DNA from 4 places in the Pseudarthrobacter sp. fls2-241-R2A-168 genome. Region 4 is predicted to be linked to each of the others. Evidence: predicted binding sites of a transcription regulator. Region 4 holds the regulator's gene; each other region holds the start of a gene.
The links. The regulator HrcA, encoded in region 4, represses chaperone genes, less so after heat shock. The targets are predictions, from matches to a motif close to TTNGCACTCGNNNNNNNCGAGTGCNAA.
Positions count from the first base shown of each region.

Region 1: groES (co-chaperone GroES) is a predicted target of HrcA. The motif match lies at 2,209-2,235, and genes of this name have one in related genera.
Region 2: QRN11_RS13065 (FmdB family zinc ribbon protein) is a predicted target of HrcA. The motif match lies at 1,764-1,790, and genes of this name have one in related genera.
Region 3: QRN11_RS02360 (Hsp20/alpha crystallin family protein) is a predicted target of HrcA. The motif match lies at 1,623-1,649, and genes of this name have one in related genera.

Region 1 is NZ_JARVSG010000019.1:14,556-18,701, reverse strand. It holds gene groL (chaperonin GroEL) at 61-1,677, opposite strand; gene groES (co-chaperone GroES) at 1,756-2,052, opposite strand; gene QRN11_RS12960 (DMT family transporter) at 2,277-3,206, shown strand; gene QRN11_RS12955 (hypothetical protein) at 3,131-3,508, opposite strand; gene QRN11_RS12950 (class I SAM-dependent methyltransferase) at 3,563-4,146, shown strand, end outside.
Region 2 is NZ_JARVSG010000019.1:41,946-46,091, forward strand. It holds gene QRN11_RS13055 (DUF4011 domain-containing protein) at 1-495, shown strand, start outside; gene cpaB (Flp pilus assembly protein CpaB) at 612-1,337, opposite strand; gene QRN11_RS13065 (FmdB family zinc ribbon protein) at 1,438-1,701, opposite strand; gene QRN11_RS13070 (5-formyltetrahydrofolate cyclo-ligase) at 1,825-2,445, opposite strand; gene galU (UTP--glucose-1-phosphate uridylyltransferase GalU) at 2,551-3,456, shown strand; gene QRN11_RS13080 (GNAT family N-acetyltransferase) at 3,461-4,081, shown strand.
Region 3 is NZ_JARVSG010000004.1:86,124-90,269, forward strand. It holds gene QRN11_RS02355 (S9 family peptidase) at 1-1,091, opposite strand, end outside; gene QRN11_RS02360 (Hsp20/alpha crystallin family protein) at 1,727-2,149, shown strand; gene QRN11_RS02365 (NAD(P)H-hydrate dehydratase) at 2,399-3,376, opposite strand; gene QRN11_RS02370 (histidine phosphatase family protein) at 3,354-4,130, opposite strand.
Region 4 is NZ_JARVSG010000007.1:159,228-163,373, reverse strand. It holds gene QRN11_RS06035 (16S rRNA (uracil(1498)-N(3))-methyltransferase) at 1-248, opposite strand, end outside; gene dnaJ (molecular chaperone DnaJ) at 251-1,378, opposite strand; gene hrcA (heat-inducible transcriptional repressor HrcA) at 1,461-2,474, opposite strand; gene QRN11_RS06020 (DUF3097 domain-containing protein) at 2,650-3,504, shown strand; gene QRN11_RS06015 (DUF4870 domain-containing protein) at 3,645-4,064, shown strand.

The DNA of each region.
Region 1 (4,146 bases), on a different contig from region 4:
TCCCGGGTACAAAAAAACCGGCCCAGCTGATGCTGGACCGGTTTTTTGCGACGGTGGGGCTTAGTGGCTGTGGCTGTGGCCTGCGTGCTCGTCTTCGTCGGCGGGCTTCTCCACAACAAGGGTCTCGGTGGTGAGAACCAGGGCAGCGATGGAGGCTGCGTTGCGGAGGGCTGCGCGGGTGACCTTGACGGGGTCGATCACGCCGGCGGCGATCAGGTCCTCGTACTCGCCCGACTTGGCGTTGAAGCCGTTGTTGGTTTCGAGTTCGGCAACCTTGGCCGTGATGACGTAGCCGTCGAAGCCGGCGTTCTGGGCGATCCAGCGCAGCGGCTGGACCAGGGCGCGGCGGACGATGCCCACAGCAGCTGCTGCATCGCCGTCGAGGGCCTTGACAGCGGGGTCCTCATCCAGTGCCTTGAGGGCGTGGATCAGGGCCGAACCGCCACCGGCCACGATGCCTTCTTCGAGGGCAGCGCGGGTGGAGGATACTGCGTCCTCGATGCGGTGCTTCTTTTCCTTCAGCTCAACCTCGGTGGCTGCGCCAACCTTGATGACGCCAATACCGCCGGCCAGCTTGGCCAGGCGCTCCTGGAGCTTCTCCTTGTCCCAGTCGGAGTCGGTGCGGGTCAGCTCGGCACGCAGCTGTGCCACGCGGGCTGCCACGTCCTCGGCCGTTCCGGCGCCGTCAACGATGGTGGTGTTGTCCTTGGTGACCGTGATGCGGCGGGCGGTACCCAGCACCTCGAGGCCAACGGTGTCCAGGCTCAGGCCCAGCTCCGGGGAGACAACCTGCGCACCGGTGAGGGTGGCGATGTCCTGCAGCATGGCCTTGCGGCGGTCACCGAAGCCGGGAGCCTTGACGGCAACGACATTCAGGGTGCCGCGGATGCGATTGACGATCAGCGTGGACAGGGCCTCGCCGTCGACGTCTTCGGCAATGATGAACAGCGGCTTGCCGGCCTGAAGTGCCTTCTCCAGCAGCGGCAGGAAGTCCTGCAGCGAGGAGATCTTGCCCTGGTTGATCAGGATGAGTGCGTCTTCGAGGACTGCCTCCTGGCGGTCCGCATCCGTGATGAAGTACGGCGACAGGTAGCCCTTGTCGAACTGCATGCCCTCGGTGAGGACCAGTTCGGTCTGCGTGGTGGAGGATTCCTCGATGGTGATCACACCATCCTTGCCAACCTTGCCGAAAGCCTCGGCCAGGAGCTCGCCAACCTCGTCGCTCTGGGCGGAGATGGCTGCAACGCTGGCCACCTGGGTGCCTTCTACGGGGCGGGCGTTCTCCAGCAGGCGGGCGGCGACGGCTTCAACGGAAACCTCGATGCCGCGCTTGATCTGGCCGGGGGCAGCACCTGCTGCAACGTTGCGCAGGCCTTCCTTGACCAGTGCCTGGGCCAGGACCGTTGCGGTGGTGGTGCCGTCGCCGGCAACATCGTTGGTCTTGGTGGCAACTTCCTTGGCCAGCTGGGCGCCAAGGTTCTCGTACGGGTCGTCCAGCTCGACTTCGCGGGCGATGGTGACGCCGTCGTTCGTGATGGTGGGCGCGCCCCACTTCTTGTCCAGGACAACGTTGCGGCCGCGGGGGCCGAGCGTCACCTTGACGGTGTTGGCGAGCTTGTCGATGCCGGCTTCAAGAGACCGGCGTGCAGCGTCGTTAAACGCAAGCTGCTTTGCCATGATTCAGTCCTTTCAAGACAGAACCCCGTGCAGCTGACCAGCAGTAGGCATGACCAGCGGCACGGGGATCCGAAAGAGTTACTTTACGACGATCGCCAGGACGTCGCGGGCGGACAGCACGAGGTACTCGGTGCCGCTGTGCTTGACTTCGGTTCCGCCGTACTTGGAGTAGATAACAACGTCGCCCTCGGCAACGTCCAGCGGGACGCGGTTGCCGTTGTCGTCAAAGCGGCCGGGGCCTACTGCAACAACTTCGCCTTCCTGGGGCTTCTCCTGCGCGGAGTCCGGGATAACCAGGCCGGAAGCCGTGGTCTGCTCGGCTTCGAGCGGGCGGACAACAATACGATCCTCAAGAGGCTTAATAGAGACCGACACTCGGACCTCTCCTTTTCGTCAGCAAATTCGTGGACTGGAAAGCTTCCCGCCCTGGCTGGCAAACCGTCGTCGCGGTGCCGGCAGCAGCCTGGCTGGCAGCTCTTCATGTATTAGCACCCTCCTAGGGAGAGTGCTAATGAAGACTCTATGTAAGGGTTAGCACTCGGTCAAGGCGAGTGCCAGAGTTTCGTCATCTGCGAACCCTCCATGTGTACATTTGACCGGTGCGAGCCGCTGCCTACCTGATCCTTGCCACCCTCTTCTGGGCCGGAAACTTCGTCGTGGGCCATGCCGCCATGGAGACCATGCAGCCGCTGCAGCTCACTTACTGGCGCTGGACCTTCGCAGCGGCGCCGCTGCTGGTCCTCGCGCAACTGGTGGAGCGCCCGGACTGGCGGGGCGTCCTGCGCCGCTGGCCCGTCCTGCTGCTCCTGAGTTCCCTGGGCATGAGCGCCTACACCTTGCTTCTCTACAGCGCACTCGGCCACACCTCCGCCCTGAACGCCTCGCTGGTGACGGCGGCCAACCCTGCGCTGATCGTGGTGCTCGCCGTGATCCTGCTCCGGGACAGGCCGCGTCCGCTGGGCTGGGCGGGTATCGGCCTGGGCCTGGCAGGGGTCCTGCTGGTCCTCACCGGCGGCGACATCAACCGGTTGCTGACGTTCTCCATCAACAAAGGGGAACTGTTGATCCTCGCGGCCATTACAGTGTGGGGCCTCTACACCATCATTGCCCGGAGGGTGGATATCCCGGCGATCACGTCCACGGCGCTCCAGGTGGCGATGGCCGCCGTCGTCCTCAGCCCGCTGGCCCTCATCACGGGGGCCGGGCTGCCACAGACACCCTCCGAGGGCTGGTCCCTTGCCTTTATTGCCCTGTTTCCGTCACTGGGTTCCTACCTGCTCTGGAACCTTGCCCTGAAACGCACCACGGCCGCGAACGCGGGCAACTACCTGAACCTCATTGCGGTCTTCACCGCCCTGATCACCGTCGCCCTGGGCCAGCGGATCACACTGCCGCAGATCCTGGGCGGCGTTTTGGTGATCTCCGGAGTCCTGCTGACCAGCGCTGGCGGGCCTCAGCGGCCGAGGTCCTCGAAATCGACGTCTTCGCCGCCTTCGCCGTCCCCCGCTCCGGAGTTCCGTTCGCGGTAAAGAAGGGCCCCCGCCCCTGCAGTCACCAGCAGCGCGGCAACCAGCACGGCGATGCTTCCGGCGCGAGCGCCGTCGTACAACCCTCGGATGTCCCGGGCTTCCTGCGTGTCACCGGCGATGTCGTTGCCGCCCACTGAATAGACGGTTGCATTGAACGTGTCCAGGGAGAAGATCACCACCAGGAGCCCAATGCACACCACAGCCACGAGGGCGCCGGCAATCAGAGCTGTCCGGGCATATCTGGCGGGCCCCTTGTCCTTGGCTGGTTCGTCGGACTGCGGGGGGCCTGCGCTCTCTTCCATGGTTTCAACACTATCCCGCATCCCGCCCGGGCCTGCTCCACTAGGCTGGAACGCATGCCTCACGCTCCCCAGGACCAGATCGCGCCACTGCTCACTCCCGAAGGCTGGGACCTGCTGGCGTCCCTGGGCCCCTACAAGGAGGAGACTTCCTTTGAGTTGAACTCGGCGCTGCGCAAGGCCGGGCACTCCCCCGAACTGGTTTCCGCCGTCCTGACCCAGTCCCGGCTCCGCACCAGGGCCGAGGCGAAATTCGGCGAGTTCGCCCGCCAGATGCTGTTCACCCAGGCCGGCCTGGAGCAGGCCACCCGGTTTAACGTCGCCGCCCGCCACGCCCAGAGGTTCGCCGGGGCCAACATCAGCCACGTGGCCGACCTGGGGTGCGGCCTCGCCGCCGACTCCATGGCACTGGCGTCCATGGACATCAACGTCACCGCGGTGGAGATGGATGAGACGACGGCGGCCTGCGCCACAGTGAACCTCATCCCCTTCCCCAACGCCACGGTGGTCCACGCCGATGCCACAGCTGTTCCCTTGGACGGGATCGACGGCGTCTGGCTGGATCCTGCCCGCCGGGTCACCTCGACGTCCGGCACCAAACGCATCTGGGACCCGGAGGCCTTTTCGCCTCCGCTGTCCTT
Region 2 (4,146 bases), on a different contig from region 4:
TACCTGGGCCTTGAGCGGGTGGTCCTGCCGGGCAGGGGAGATACGTCGGTTGGGTTCTTGGACGATGACGTGGACCAGGCGCTCAACGGCATCCAGGCCGGGGAGCAGCGGTCCCGGCGCAGCGCCGGCGTGGAACAGAACGTGCCCGGCAGGGACCGGGGCCGCTTGCAGGTACAGCATCCGGACAGCAAGGAGGCGGTCCACGTGGCCACCGAAGACAAGGACAATCACCCTTCCCATGAGCCATCCCTGGCGGCCGGTGCTGCGCGGGGGGACGGCGACGTCCAGGGCCAGGACCAAAACCAGGATCAAGGCCAGGACCAGGACCAAAGCCAGGATCAGGGCCAGGTACGGAGCCGGGGGAAGGGCAAAGACCAGGCCGGCGGCGGCGTCCTGCCCACGAAGGCTGCCGAAGATGACCCCCGGCGCTGGGGCGACGCGGACGAGGACCACGATGCCTGGCTGAAGGAACAGAAGCCCCCGCACTGGGGCTGAGAGCCGGGCCAGGCATCCGCCGCAGACCGCTTTCCTTTCGCACTACCGCTGTACTTCGCGCCACCGCTGTCCTTTGTGGGACCGTTTGAAACACCCTTGGCCGGCGCATCTTTTTGTTACGGTCCCACCAGGACAAAGAAGAGTTTGCCCTGCGTTGAGGCGCCGGCCAGCCGCGCCGCCTGCTCGGCACTTGCCGCCACAACAATCAGGCCGTCCGTTTCGGCCGTGCCCAGCCACTGCCCGCTCTGGCCACCCTTGCCGGACGTCCAAAGGACGGGTACTGCCGTTGCCAGAACTTCTGACGGCGCCTGCTGGTCGAAGCCGTTGGCAGCCGTCAGCACAACGTTGACCAGCTGCCCGGGCGAGACGAGCTGGATGGAGGACGGGTCCGCCATTCGCAGGGGCACGGCGGCTGAACCCGGGGGTGTTCCGGCGAGCAGCCCGGGACCGAGCAGCTGGGCGTCTGTCAGCAGCTGGCCTTTGCGGAGCGGAGCTGCCAACTGTTTGCCGGCCAGTTCATTGTCCTGGTTCAGGAAACCCGCAGCCATCATGTCCGGCGGGACTTGCACGTGCGCCAGGTCGGCCGGCGCCAGTGCCGAGCCGGCGGGGAGGTCCCTCGCGGCAGCGATACCTGTCACGGTTTGAACGGGTGCGGGGGTGAGTTGATGGACGCTGATCGCAGCAGCTGCGCACAACAGCAGGGCGATGGCCAGCCGGCGGTTCCGGCTCAGCCAGCCGCCGAGACGCAGAGCAGCGGGCCGCCGGCCGGAGCCGCGGGAACTGCCGGTGCCACGCTGATAGCGGGAAGCGGCCCCGCCGGAACGGAAAAGATATGCAGGCATGCGCCAACGCTAAAGCCGGCCGGACTGCCCGCGACAGGCGCAAGGCGCCCTATGTGGACAAACCGGCCGGCCGGCGTCGAACGATGCTGTTCAGCTGGCCTTAGCTGGCCGCGGCAGCCGGAGCGGACGCGGCGGGTGCCGGCGTTGAAGAGGCCGGAGCGGCGGCAGAGACCGTGCTGCCCTTGGCGTCGCGGGAGTCGGTGCGGTAGAAACCGGATCCTTTGAAAACGACACCTACGCTGTTGAACTTTTTGCGCAGCGTCCCCTGGCACTCGGGGCACGAGGTCAGAGTGCTGTCCGAAAACGACTGGACGATGTCGAAGGCATGGGCGCAATCCTTGCAGGCGTACGCATACGTTGGCACTGGTGCTCCTCCTCTTGGGCAAAACGAGAGGTCCCGTGCTGCCCGGCCGGATGGTCCGTCCGTTAGCAGTCGCAGGGCCTGAGTGCTAATTCTATCATCCCCGCAGAACCAGGGGAGTTGGATTCAGCCGTGGCCGCTAAGAACCCGGATTCCTGATGGCGACAGGATGGCCGGGACCGGACGGTCGAACTCCTCCTCCGGAATCTGCCCCGCGGGAAGCAGTTCCTCGTCGTACACAACGGCCGCCAGGGGAATATTCTTCCCGGCGGTGGCCAGATGGCCCAGGAACTTGTCGTAGTAGCCGCCGCCTTGTCCGATCCTGTTGCCGGCAGCGTCCACGGCCGTCGCCGGGATAAAGAGCGCGGCAGCCGTTCCCGCCACATCCGGCCCGTGCCGCTCACCCTTGGGCTCAAGGATCGGGGCGAACCGGCTCTGCTCCAAACCCGCGGCAGGGTCCCAGAAGACCCAGGCCAGTTCCCGTCCCGGCTCGCAAACCGGGAGCAGGACGCTGTGACCATTGTTGTAGAGCGCGGTGATCAGGGGAAGCGTTGGGGGCTCCACGCCCACGCCGAAGTAGACGCAGACCGTTGCCCGGGCACCACCGGTCAATGAGTCGGCCCAGGCGGCGCCGTGGCGCGCCAGGGCAGCGCCTGCCGCCTCAATCTGCTGCGGGGTCAGCGTAGCCCGCCGTTGGCGGTGTGCCGTGCGGATTCTGTTCTTGACAGCCTTGGCGTCCTCCAACACGTGCATTCCTCCATCACTCGCCGCTGCGGCGATTTCGCTGCGGCCGCACAACCGGCGGCCCTTCAACAATTATTGATTGCTTGACGCTGACGTTAGATTAGTCGGGTGAGTACCAGTAACCCCAGAGTTCGCAAAGCCGTTATACCCGCAGCCGGACTCGGCACAAGGTTCCTGCCTGCCACCAAGGCCATGCCCAAGGAAATGCTTCCTGTCGTGGACAAGCCGGCCATCCAGTATGTGGTTGAAGAAGCCGTTCACGTGGGCCTCAACGATGTCCTGATGATCACCGGACGGAACAAGCGTGCCCTGGAAGACCACTTTGATCGCGTTCCATCGCTGGAATCCACGCTCGAGGGCAAAGGGGACGCCGAAAAACTGGCCTCCGTACAGGCCGCGAGCAATCTCGGCGATATCCACTATGTCCGCCAGGGCGACCCCCACGGACTGGGCCATGCTGTCCTCCGCGCCAAGCAGCACGTGGGCAATGAAGCCTTCGCTGTCCTCCTGGGCGATGACCTCATTGACGCCCGTGACGAACTGCTCAGCACCATGATCGACGTGCAGGCCAAAACGGGCGGCTCCGTCGTGGCCCTCATTGAGGTGGAACCCTCACAGATCAGCGCCTACGGCTGCGCGGACATCGAGGAGATCGACGGCGAGGGCTATGTCCGCATCAACAGGCTGGTTGAAAAGCCTGCCGCCGGTGAGGCTCCGTCCAACCTGGCCATCATTGGCCGCTACGTGCTCCACCCGGCCGTTTTTGATGTGCTGGAACGTACCGGTCCTGGCCGCGGCGGCGAAATCCAGCTCACCGATGCCCTGCAGGAACTCGCGTCCGGAGAGGGCGACGGGCAGGGTGTCTACGGTGTTGTCTTCCGGGGACGCCGCTACGACACCGGTGACAAACTGAGCTACCTGAAGGCCTGTGTCCAGCTGGCCATTGACAGCGACGACCTTGGTCCCGGCCTGCGGGAATGGCTGCCGGGCTTCACCGCCGGTCTCTCCAAGTAGCACAATGCGCGCCGGCCCCATCTGGCCCGTCACCCTGGAGTGCGGCGACCTGGTCCTGCGGCCCATCAGGTACCGGGACAAAAAAGAGTGGACAGAAGTCCGTGCCCGCAACAGCGAATGGCTGGCGCCGTGGGAGGCCTCGAACCCGGATCCGGCTGGAGGGCTGCCGGACTACCGGCAGATGGTCCGTTCGCTCAACGCCCAGGCCGCCCAGGCCACCGCGCTTCCCTTCGTGATTACCGAACGTATCCCGGCAGCCCGGAATCCCGTGATCGTGGGCCAGTTGACCGTCTCGTCGATCGTCTGGGGTTCAGCCATGATGGCCACCCTCGGTTACTGGGTGGACCGGGCCCGGGCGGGACACGGGATAGCGCCCACCGCCGTGGCGCTGGTGACAGACCACTGCTTCAGGAACCTGGGCCTGCACCGGATGGAGATCAACATCCGTCCGGAGAACGGGCCCAGCCTCCGGGTGGTGGAGAAGCTCGGATTCCGGGACGAGGGATACCGGCCCCGCTACCTGCACATCAACGGGGAATGGGCCGACCACCGCTCGTTTGCCCTGACCTCAGAGGAGGTCCCGGAAGGGCTGCTGAACCGCTGGCTGGGTTCCCGGGCTTCATAAATCCAATGATTTGCCAGCCGCGCCACGACACACCGTGGCCAATGCGGCTGCAGCCCCCGTATTGC
Region 3 (4,146 bases), on a different contig from region 4:
CCGTTGACGCGGACGTCGTCGGAATGTTCGACGACTGTGGCCCACTGCTGTTCGGCCAGCGGCTTCCCCAGCTCGGCCGGGTCCGCGAGGGAGACCATGGAGTTAACGGCACTGCGGTTGTGGGTCAGCAGGATCTTTTCCGTTTTTTCACCGTCCGGCCCGGGCAGCAGGAACGGTTCGGCTTCGTACAGGACCCGCTCGTTGCGGAAAATCACGGTGGTGAGTTCCTGGGCGGGGTCGTCGAAGCGGAGCAGGCGGGTTTCGCTGTATTCGGAGCAGCCGATGCCCAGCACCAGGTAGCGCCGGTCCGCGGAAAGCTCGAAGCCCAGCCACATGGCGGCGTCGTCCTCCTGGTAGACCACTGCGTCTTCCTCAACCGGCGTGCCCAGGGTGTGCGCCTTGACCTGGTAGGGGCGCCAGGACGCGTCCACCACGGTGTAGAAGATGCGGGTGCCGTCAGGGGAGAAGGAGACGCCGTAGAAGATGTTTTCAATGACGTCCGGGAGGAGCTCGCCGGTGCGGAGGTCCTTGATGCGCAGGGTGAAGCGTTCGTCGCCGCTGTTGTCCACGGCGTACGCGTAAAGGGTCCCGTCCACCGTCACGGCCGTGCCGCCCACGGAGAAGAAGGGCTTGCCCTCCGCTTCGACGTTGCCGTCCAGCAGGACTTCCTCGCCAGGGATGTCCACGCCGGGCTCCACCCGGGGCGGCGTCCAGTCCTGTACGGGATTGCCGGTGTCTTCCGCCTTGACCCGGCATTGGATGCCGTACTCCTTGCCTTCCACCGACCGGCTGAAGTACCACCAGTCATCCTTGCGGTGCGGGACCGACAGGTCCGTCTCCTGCGTGCGGCCCTTGATCTCCTGGAAGATGGCCTCGCGCAGCGGCTCCTGGTGTGCGGTGACCGCTTCCTGGTAGGCGTTCTCCGCCTTCAGGTGCTCCACGACCTCGGCGGATTCCTTGTCCCGCAGCCACTCGTAGTTGTCCACAAAGGTGTCCCCGTGGTGCTTGCGTTCGGTGGGAACCTTCTTAGCAACCGGGGGAGCGGGCGTGGCGGTGGTGCTGGCGGAATCCTGCAGCGGAGTCTGGGTCATGGTTTCAATATATAGACCCGCCCCGACAATGAACCGGCCGTTCGCTACCGGACGATAACGCCCCATCACCTCCCGCAGAAATACAGGCGATGCCCTATCACTTTTGGTCCCAAGCGGCCGTCTTGGGGACCAAAAGTGATAGGGCGTCGGGGAAACGGTGGCCTAGTGGGGTTCCGGCCGCAGGCGTATCCTGTTCACGCTAAGGCACATCCGCCCAGCGTGAGAGGGGAAGCATATGACCATCCCGCCAGTGCACGAGCCCGAACCGTTCCCGCCGGAACCAGGCCCGGACCAGCCTGATCCCACCCAGCCCGGCCATCCCGGCCCACAGCCGCCCAATCCTTTCCCGACGCCGGAACCTCCCGGGCCGCTGCCCGTGCCGGATCCCGGGCCCACGCCACTGCGCCCGGATCCCACCCGTAGCTGACCAGCCAAAACACCGGAGAGAAGGGGCCTTCTGCACAGCGCGGGAGGCCCCTTCGCCGCGCCTGGACGAACCTGGCAGAAACGAGAAAATTCTTCCCAAAACCGCTTGCAGACCTACTGGCGCAGTGGTAAAAAATCTATATCAGCCACTACAGATCGGTTGATACCCCAAACCAATTGTTGGACCGTCTCTTACGAGGAGGGAAGCCATGTTGATGCGAACCGATCCGTTCCGCGAGCTGGACAGGCTGGCCCAGCAGGTCCTCGGCACGGCAGCGCGTCCGGCAGCGATGCCGATGGACGCTTGGCGTGAGGGCCAGGAATTCGTCGTCGCCTTTGATCTGCCCGGTGTTGCAGTGGATTCGGTGAACCTGGATGTGGAACGGAATGTCCTGACGGTGCGGGCCGAGCGTCCGGACCCCGCGGGCAAGGACACTGAGTTGATCGCCTCCGAGCGGCCGCGCGGCGTGTTCAGCCGCCAGCTGATCCTCGGCGACACCCTGGATACAGATAACGTCAAGGCAAGCTACGACGCCGGTGTCCTGACGCTGCGGATTCCTGTCGCCGAAAGGGCCAAGCCGCGCAAGATCGAAATTGAGACGAAGGGGGCAAAGCAGGAAATTGCCGCCTAGTTTCAACAGGATCGGGACGTCGGGTATTCGATAAATTGCTGACTGCCTCTTGGGCGGATCGCTAGTATGCACGCCACAGCGCTTAAAGCGCATCGGCAGCCTACGCCTGAACCTCCCGATACGGTGGCCCCCGGCTTCAGCCGGGGGTCATCCCATGCCGGGGCTTCACTTTCCTGCAACGCGGGGTCAGATCCGGCCCAATAAAACGGAAACATTGGGCCGGAAGTGACTCCGCGTTGCTTTAGTGGCTCAGGTGTTCAGCTCCAGCATCAGGGCGGGCAGTTCGTCAGCCAGTTCGCGGGCGAGGAATCCGAGGGGCCCCATCCTGCTGGCGAGCCGGTCCGCTGCGGCAGCATGGAGATGCGTCCCCCAGCAGGCAGCCTGTGCGCTGGTTGTTCCGCGTGCGCGCAGTCCCGCAATCGCGCCGGCCAGCACATCGCCGCTACCGGATGTTCCCAGTCCGCCGTAGCCCGTGGTCATCTGCCACAGCTCAGCTTCCCCGCTCGCGCCACCGTCCGACGGCCGGGCTATAAAGCCCTGGCAGCTCACCACCGCCTGGAATTTGTCCGCTATCGCCGCCACGTCAGCCGCGAGGTCATCCACCTCCCGCTCCAGCAGGACCGCGGCCTCCTTGGGATTCGGTGTAAGGATCAGCCGCCCCTTCCACGGTTCCAGCTGGTCGGCCAGCTTCAGCAGGCCGCCCAAGGCAAAGGCGTCAAGGACGACGGCGGGACCTCCGTCCGCGGTCTTCCCACCAGAGCCTGAATCGCCTGAGCCGGAGCCGCCCCGGTCGGAGCCGCCGGTTCCGGTCTCCCGCTCCAGCAGGCCCCGCAAAAGCTCCTCGGCAAGATCCGGGTCGTCGAGGCCCGGGCCCACCAGGATGGCGTCGGCACGGTCGAGGTAGGTGGAGATCCGGTCCAGCCCTTCCCCTGTCAGCGACCCCTCAGCAGTTTCGGGAAGGCCTATCGCGCCACATTCGGGCAGCGCCACAGCCACCTGCACGGCCACCGACTCTGCAACGGCGAGGCTCAGCTTCCCCGCGCCGGCCCGGAGTGCAGCAGTACCGGCCAGCAGTGCCGCACCCGGTGTGGCCCGCGCTCCGCCGATCACCAGGACGGAACCGCGTGAATACTTGTCCTCGCCCGGTGCCGGCAGCGGCCACTCGCGCAGCAGCGACGGCGTCACCAGGGTAGGGGAGTTGGCCTCACTTCGGGTGGACACTGACATCTCCGGCGTGCTCGGTGACCGTGACACCCTGCTCCGTCAGGTGGTCCGCCACGTTGAAGCTCTCCAACGTCCAGGGCCCTTCGCCGGACGGCCGCACATACCGGGTGAGGGAGGCATTGAGGACCGAGGTGCTGGCCGCCAGGTCCAGGATTTCCTCCTCGTTCATTCCCTCCAAGACATACCGGAAGAGCAGGATCACGGCGTCATGGCAGACCAGCATGACCCGGTGCCCGGTGCTGAGGTTGTTCAGCTCGTCCAGGACGGAGCGCAGCCGCAGGGCAACGTCGGCCCAGGACTCCCCGCCCGGCGGCCGGTAGTACAGCTTGCCCAGCCACTCCCGGCGTTCGGCCTCCTCCGGGAAACGCTTCTCCACCCCCAGCCGCGTCAGCCGGTCCAGGATGCCCAGTTCCCGGTCCCGCAACCGCTCATCGGTGCGGACCTTCACCGGCCAGCCGGCGGCTTCCACCGCGATCTCGGCGGTCTGCCGCGCCCGGGCGTACGGGGAGGAGACCACCGCATCGGGCCGGTGGTCCTCGGCGATCCGGGCCAGCGCCGCGCCGAGGGCTTTGGCCTGCTCCTGGCCGGTCCCGGACAGGTTCACGTCCGCGTCCCGGGCCGGCACCTCGATAACCTCGGCCCCGGCCAGCCGCGCGTCCGTGGCAGCCACGTTTCCTTCGCTCTCACCGTGGCGCACCAGGAGCAGCTCCACCGCCCCGGCCTCCTGCACGGCCTCCGTCAGTCCGTCCTCTTTCACAAGAAATCACTCCGTC
Region 4 (4,146 bases):
AGCCTGACCCCAGGCCGGTCCTCGACCACCACGGAGGTGCATTCGACCTCGAGCCCGGCCGGGGAGGCTGCCAGCACTTTCCCGCTCATCCGGGTGCCGGCGCCGTCAACGATGTCCACGGGCTCGCCGGGAGCCAGGCGTTTGACGGTCACCGCATGCCGGGCCTCGGGTCCCGCCAGGACAAAACGCCCTTCGGGTGCCATCTGGTCCAAGGACCCGGACGCCGTGAAAAAGACGGGGTTGCTCACCGCTACAGGTTACCGAACCGGTCCCGGAGCTTGGCGAACATACCGCCGCTGGCGGCCAGCTTGCCCTCCGTGATCTGTTCGCCGCGCAACTTGGCGAGCTGACGCAGCAGGTCCTCCTGCGCCGCGTCCAGTCTCGCCGGCGTCTCCACCTGCAGATGGACCTTCAAGTCACCCCGGCCGTATCCGCGCAGGTGCGTGACACCCAGCCCGCGCAAGGTGATGATCTCGCCGGACTGCGTTCCTGCCTTCACATCGATCTCCTGGGGACCGTCAAAGGTTTCCAGGGTGACGTCTGTTCCCAGCGCGGCTGCGGTCATGGGGATGTTCAGGGTGGCGTGGAGGTCGTCGCCCTCCCGGACATAGGTGGCGTCGTTGTTGACGCGGATTTCAACGTACAGGTCTCCGGCGGGGCCGCCGGCAGGACCGGCCTCGCCCTGGCCGGAGAGCTGGATGCGGGTGCCTGTGGCAACGCCGGCGGGAACCTTGATGGTCAGCGAACGCCGGCTGCGGATGCGGCCCTGCCCGCTGCACTCGTTGCAGGGGTCCTTGATGACGGTGCCGAAGCCTTCGCAGGTGCCGCACGGAGCTGCGGTCATGACCTGGCCCAGGATGGACCGGACCGCCCGCTGGACCTGGCCGCTGCCGCCGCAGATGTCGCAGCGCTCCGGGTGGGTGCCCGGCCGGCAGCACGAGCCTTCGCACGTTGGGCAGACCACTGCCGTATCCACTTCGAGCTTCCTGTTGACGCCGAAAACGGCGTCGCGAAGTTCGATCCGGACGCTGATGAGGGCGTCCTGGCCGCGCCGGACACGCGATGCGGGCCCGGAGGAACCGCCGGCGCCAAAGAACGTATCGAAGATGTCCTGGAAGGCGAAGCCCTGGCCGGCGTAGGCTCCCCCGCCGAACCCGTTGTCCGTGCCGTTCTCGTTGCCGGTGGTGTCGTACACCCGGCGTTTCTGGGGATCGGAGAGAACTTCGTAGGCGTGGGTCACGGCCTTGAAGCGGTCTGCCACATCTTCGCCGGGGTTAACGTCCGGGTGAAGGGTGCGGGCCAGCTTGCGGTAGGCCTTCTTGATCTCTTCCCCGGTTGCATCCGGTGAGACTCCAAGGACTTCGTAGTGGCTGCTCAAAGTTCGTATCTCTTCCTTGTTGTTTTGCCTGCAGTTGTACTGCGGGCGCTACTGTTCGTGCCTGGCCGCCGGACGGTTCGGGTCAGGGACCTAAAATCCGTGACAGGTACCGGGCGACGGCCCTGACCGCGGCCATGGTGGTGGGGTAGTCCATCCTCGTGGGGCCCAGGATGCCAATCTTCGCGACACTGTCCGGCCCGTACCCGGTGGCCACCACCGATGCCTCCGCCAGGCCGTCGTACGGGTTCTCGCGGCCGATGCTGACGGCCACCCCACGGTGGTCCTGCGCCATCTCGCTCAGGAGCCGCAGCATCACCACCTGTTCCTCCAGCGCCTCCAGCACGGGGCCGATGCTGAGCGGAAAATCCACGTTGGAACGGGCAAGGTTGGCTGTCCCGGCCATCACCATGCGGTCCTCCCGGCTGCTGTGGGCCAGGGCTTCCAGCCCGTGCGCCAATGCCTGGGCTGCCTGCCGCTGTGCGGGGGCGACGCCGGACACCACTGCGGGCAGCGACTGCGTCAGCTGGCTCAGGGCAGTCCCGCCAAGGGATGCCAGGAAATGCGTGCGTAAAGTACCGAGGACGTCGTCGCCAAGGTCCTGCCCGACGTCGATGACCCGCTGCTCCACCTTGCCGCTGTTGGCGATCAGCACCACCAGCACCTTCCGCGGTGCCAGGAGGACGAATTCGATATGCCGGACCAGGGCGCGGTTGAGGTGCGGATATTGGACCACTGCCACCTGGTTGGTCAGCTGGGACAGCAGCCGGACGGTGCGCTCCAGGACGTCGTCGAGGTCGTCTGCCCCTTCCAGCAGGGACTGAATGGCCCGGCGTTCGGCCTGCGACAGCGGCTTGACCGCAGAAATTTGGTCCACAAAGAGCCGGTAGCCCTTGTCCGTGGGAATGCGGCCTGCGCTTGTGTGCGGGGCTGTGATCAGCCCTTCGTCCTCAAGTGCGGCCATATCATTGCGAATGGTGGCGCTGGAGACACCAAGATGGTGCCGTTCCACCAGGGCCTTGGACCCGACGGGCTCGCGCGAGTGGACATAGTCCTCCACGATGGCCCGCAGTACTTCAAGCTTGCGCGGTTCGCTCACACTCCACCTCCATCCAGGGATCAGGGCAGCCGTTCCGCCCGCACCGTACCTCACAGGGGTTAGCACTCGACATGCCTAAGTGCTAACAGTCTATTATGATTCGCCCCGTTGTTAGCATTGGTACCGCTCCGGGCGAAATTCCGGGCCCGGATCCAGCACGAAGCGGAGTTCATCCATGCAATACCAGAACTGGGGAGCCCAGGACCTGACGGCACCTGCAAGATCGCAACTGCTTGAAGTGCCGGTGGAGCGCGGCATGGTACTGGAGGAGGTCCAGTCCGGCTGGGTAGGCGCAGTGACGCGGGTGGAAAAATCAGGCGGCATGCACGTGGTGGCCCTGGAGGACCGCCGGGGCAAGTCCAGGTCCTTCCGGCTGGGTTTCGGTTTCCTCCTGGAAGGCCAGCCCATCCGGCTGATGCCACCGGTACCCAAGCAAACCCCGGCCGGGGGCCCGGCCGGCGGCCGGACAGCATCCGGTTCGGTGCGGGTGGCGGGCCAACGGGCACAGGTGGCCAAGGCGAGCCGCATCTGGGTGGAAGGAAAGCACGACGCCGAACTGGTGGAGAAAGTATGGGGCGACGACCTCCGGGTGGAGGGCATCGTCGTCGAACCCCTGCACGGCATTGATGACCTGGCGGCGGCGGTTGCCGGTTTCAGGCCCGGTCCCGGTCGGCGCCTGGGCGTGCTCGTGGACCATTTGGTGCCCGATTCGAAGGAGTCACGGATCGCGGATGCGGTCATGGCCTCCCCCGGAGCCGCCGGCAACGTGCTGATCGTTGGCCACCCCTATGTCGACGTCTGGCAGGCGATCCGCCCGTCCGTCCTGGGCATTGAAAAGTGGCCCGAAGTGCCGCGCGGGCAGGACTGGAAGACCGGCATCCTCAAGGCGTTCGGGCGGCCGCACGCCACCAAGGAGGACATCGGGCTGGGCTGGCAGAAACTGCTGGGCGCAGTGCGCACCTACGCGGACCTGGAAGCATCCCTGCTGGGCAGGGTGGAGGAAGTAATTGACTTCCTCACTGTCCCCTGAACTGACAGGATCCAGCGGCAGGACGTCTGAGCGGGCGGCTTCACCAAGTATTCTTGGTATTGCGGTGTCTGCTTCTGGCATTACCTCAGCAGATATTGGCATTCTTACCAAGCACCATTGCACTTTCGAAGGAACAGACTGTGGCAGAAAACGCACAAGATCACAGGGACAGCCAGGGCGGCGAGGGCCGTTCGGAGTACCATGGCGTCCCCGCGAATGCGCTGCCCCTGACGGCCAGCGAAGACAGGCAGTGGGCTACGCTCTCGCATTTCGGCGGGATCCTGGGCTGCGTCCCTGCACTCCTGATCTACCTGATCTTCCGTGACCGGGGTCCCTTCACCGCGCAGGAGTCCAAGGAGGCGCTGAACTTCAGCCTGCCCCCAACCATCGCCGCCGTGCTTGCCAACATCCTGGTGTTTGTGCCGGTCGTGGGCAACATCTTCGCCGTCATCGCCACCCTGATCTGGATTGCCCTGACGTGTTTCTCGGTGGCGGCCGGAATCCACGTGAACCGTGGCCAGCCGCACCGCTACCAGTACAACCTCCGCTGGATCAAGTAGCGTTCCAGCAACACGGGGTCACTCCCTGCCCAATAACCAGGCGTTTTTGGGCAGCGAGTGACCCCGTGTTGCTGTTGGCGGA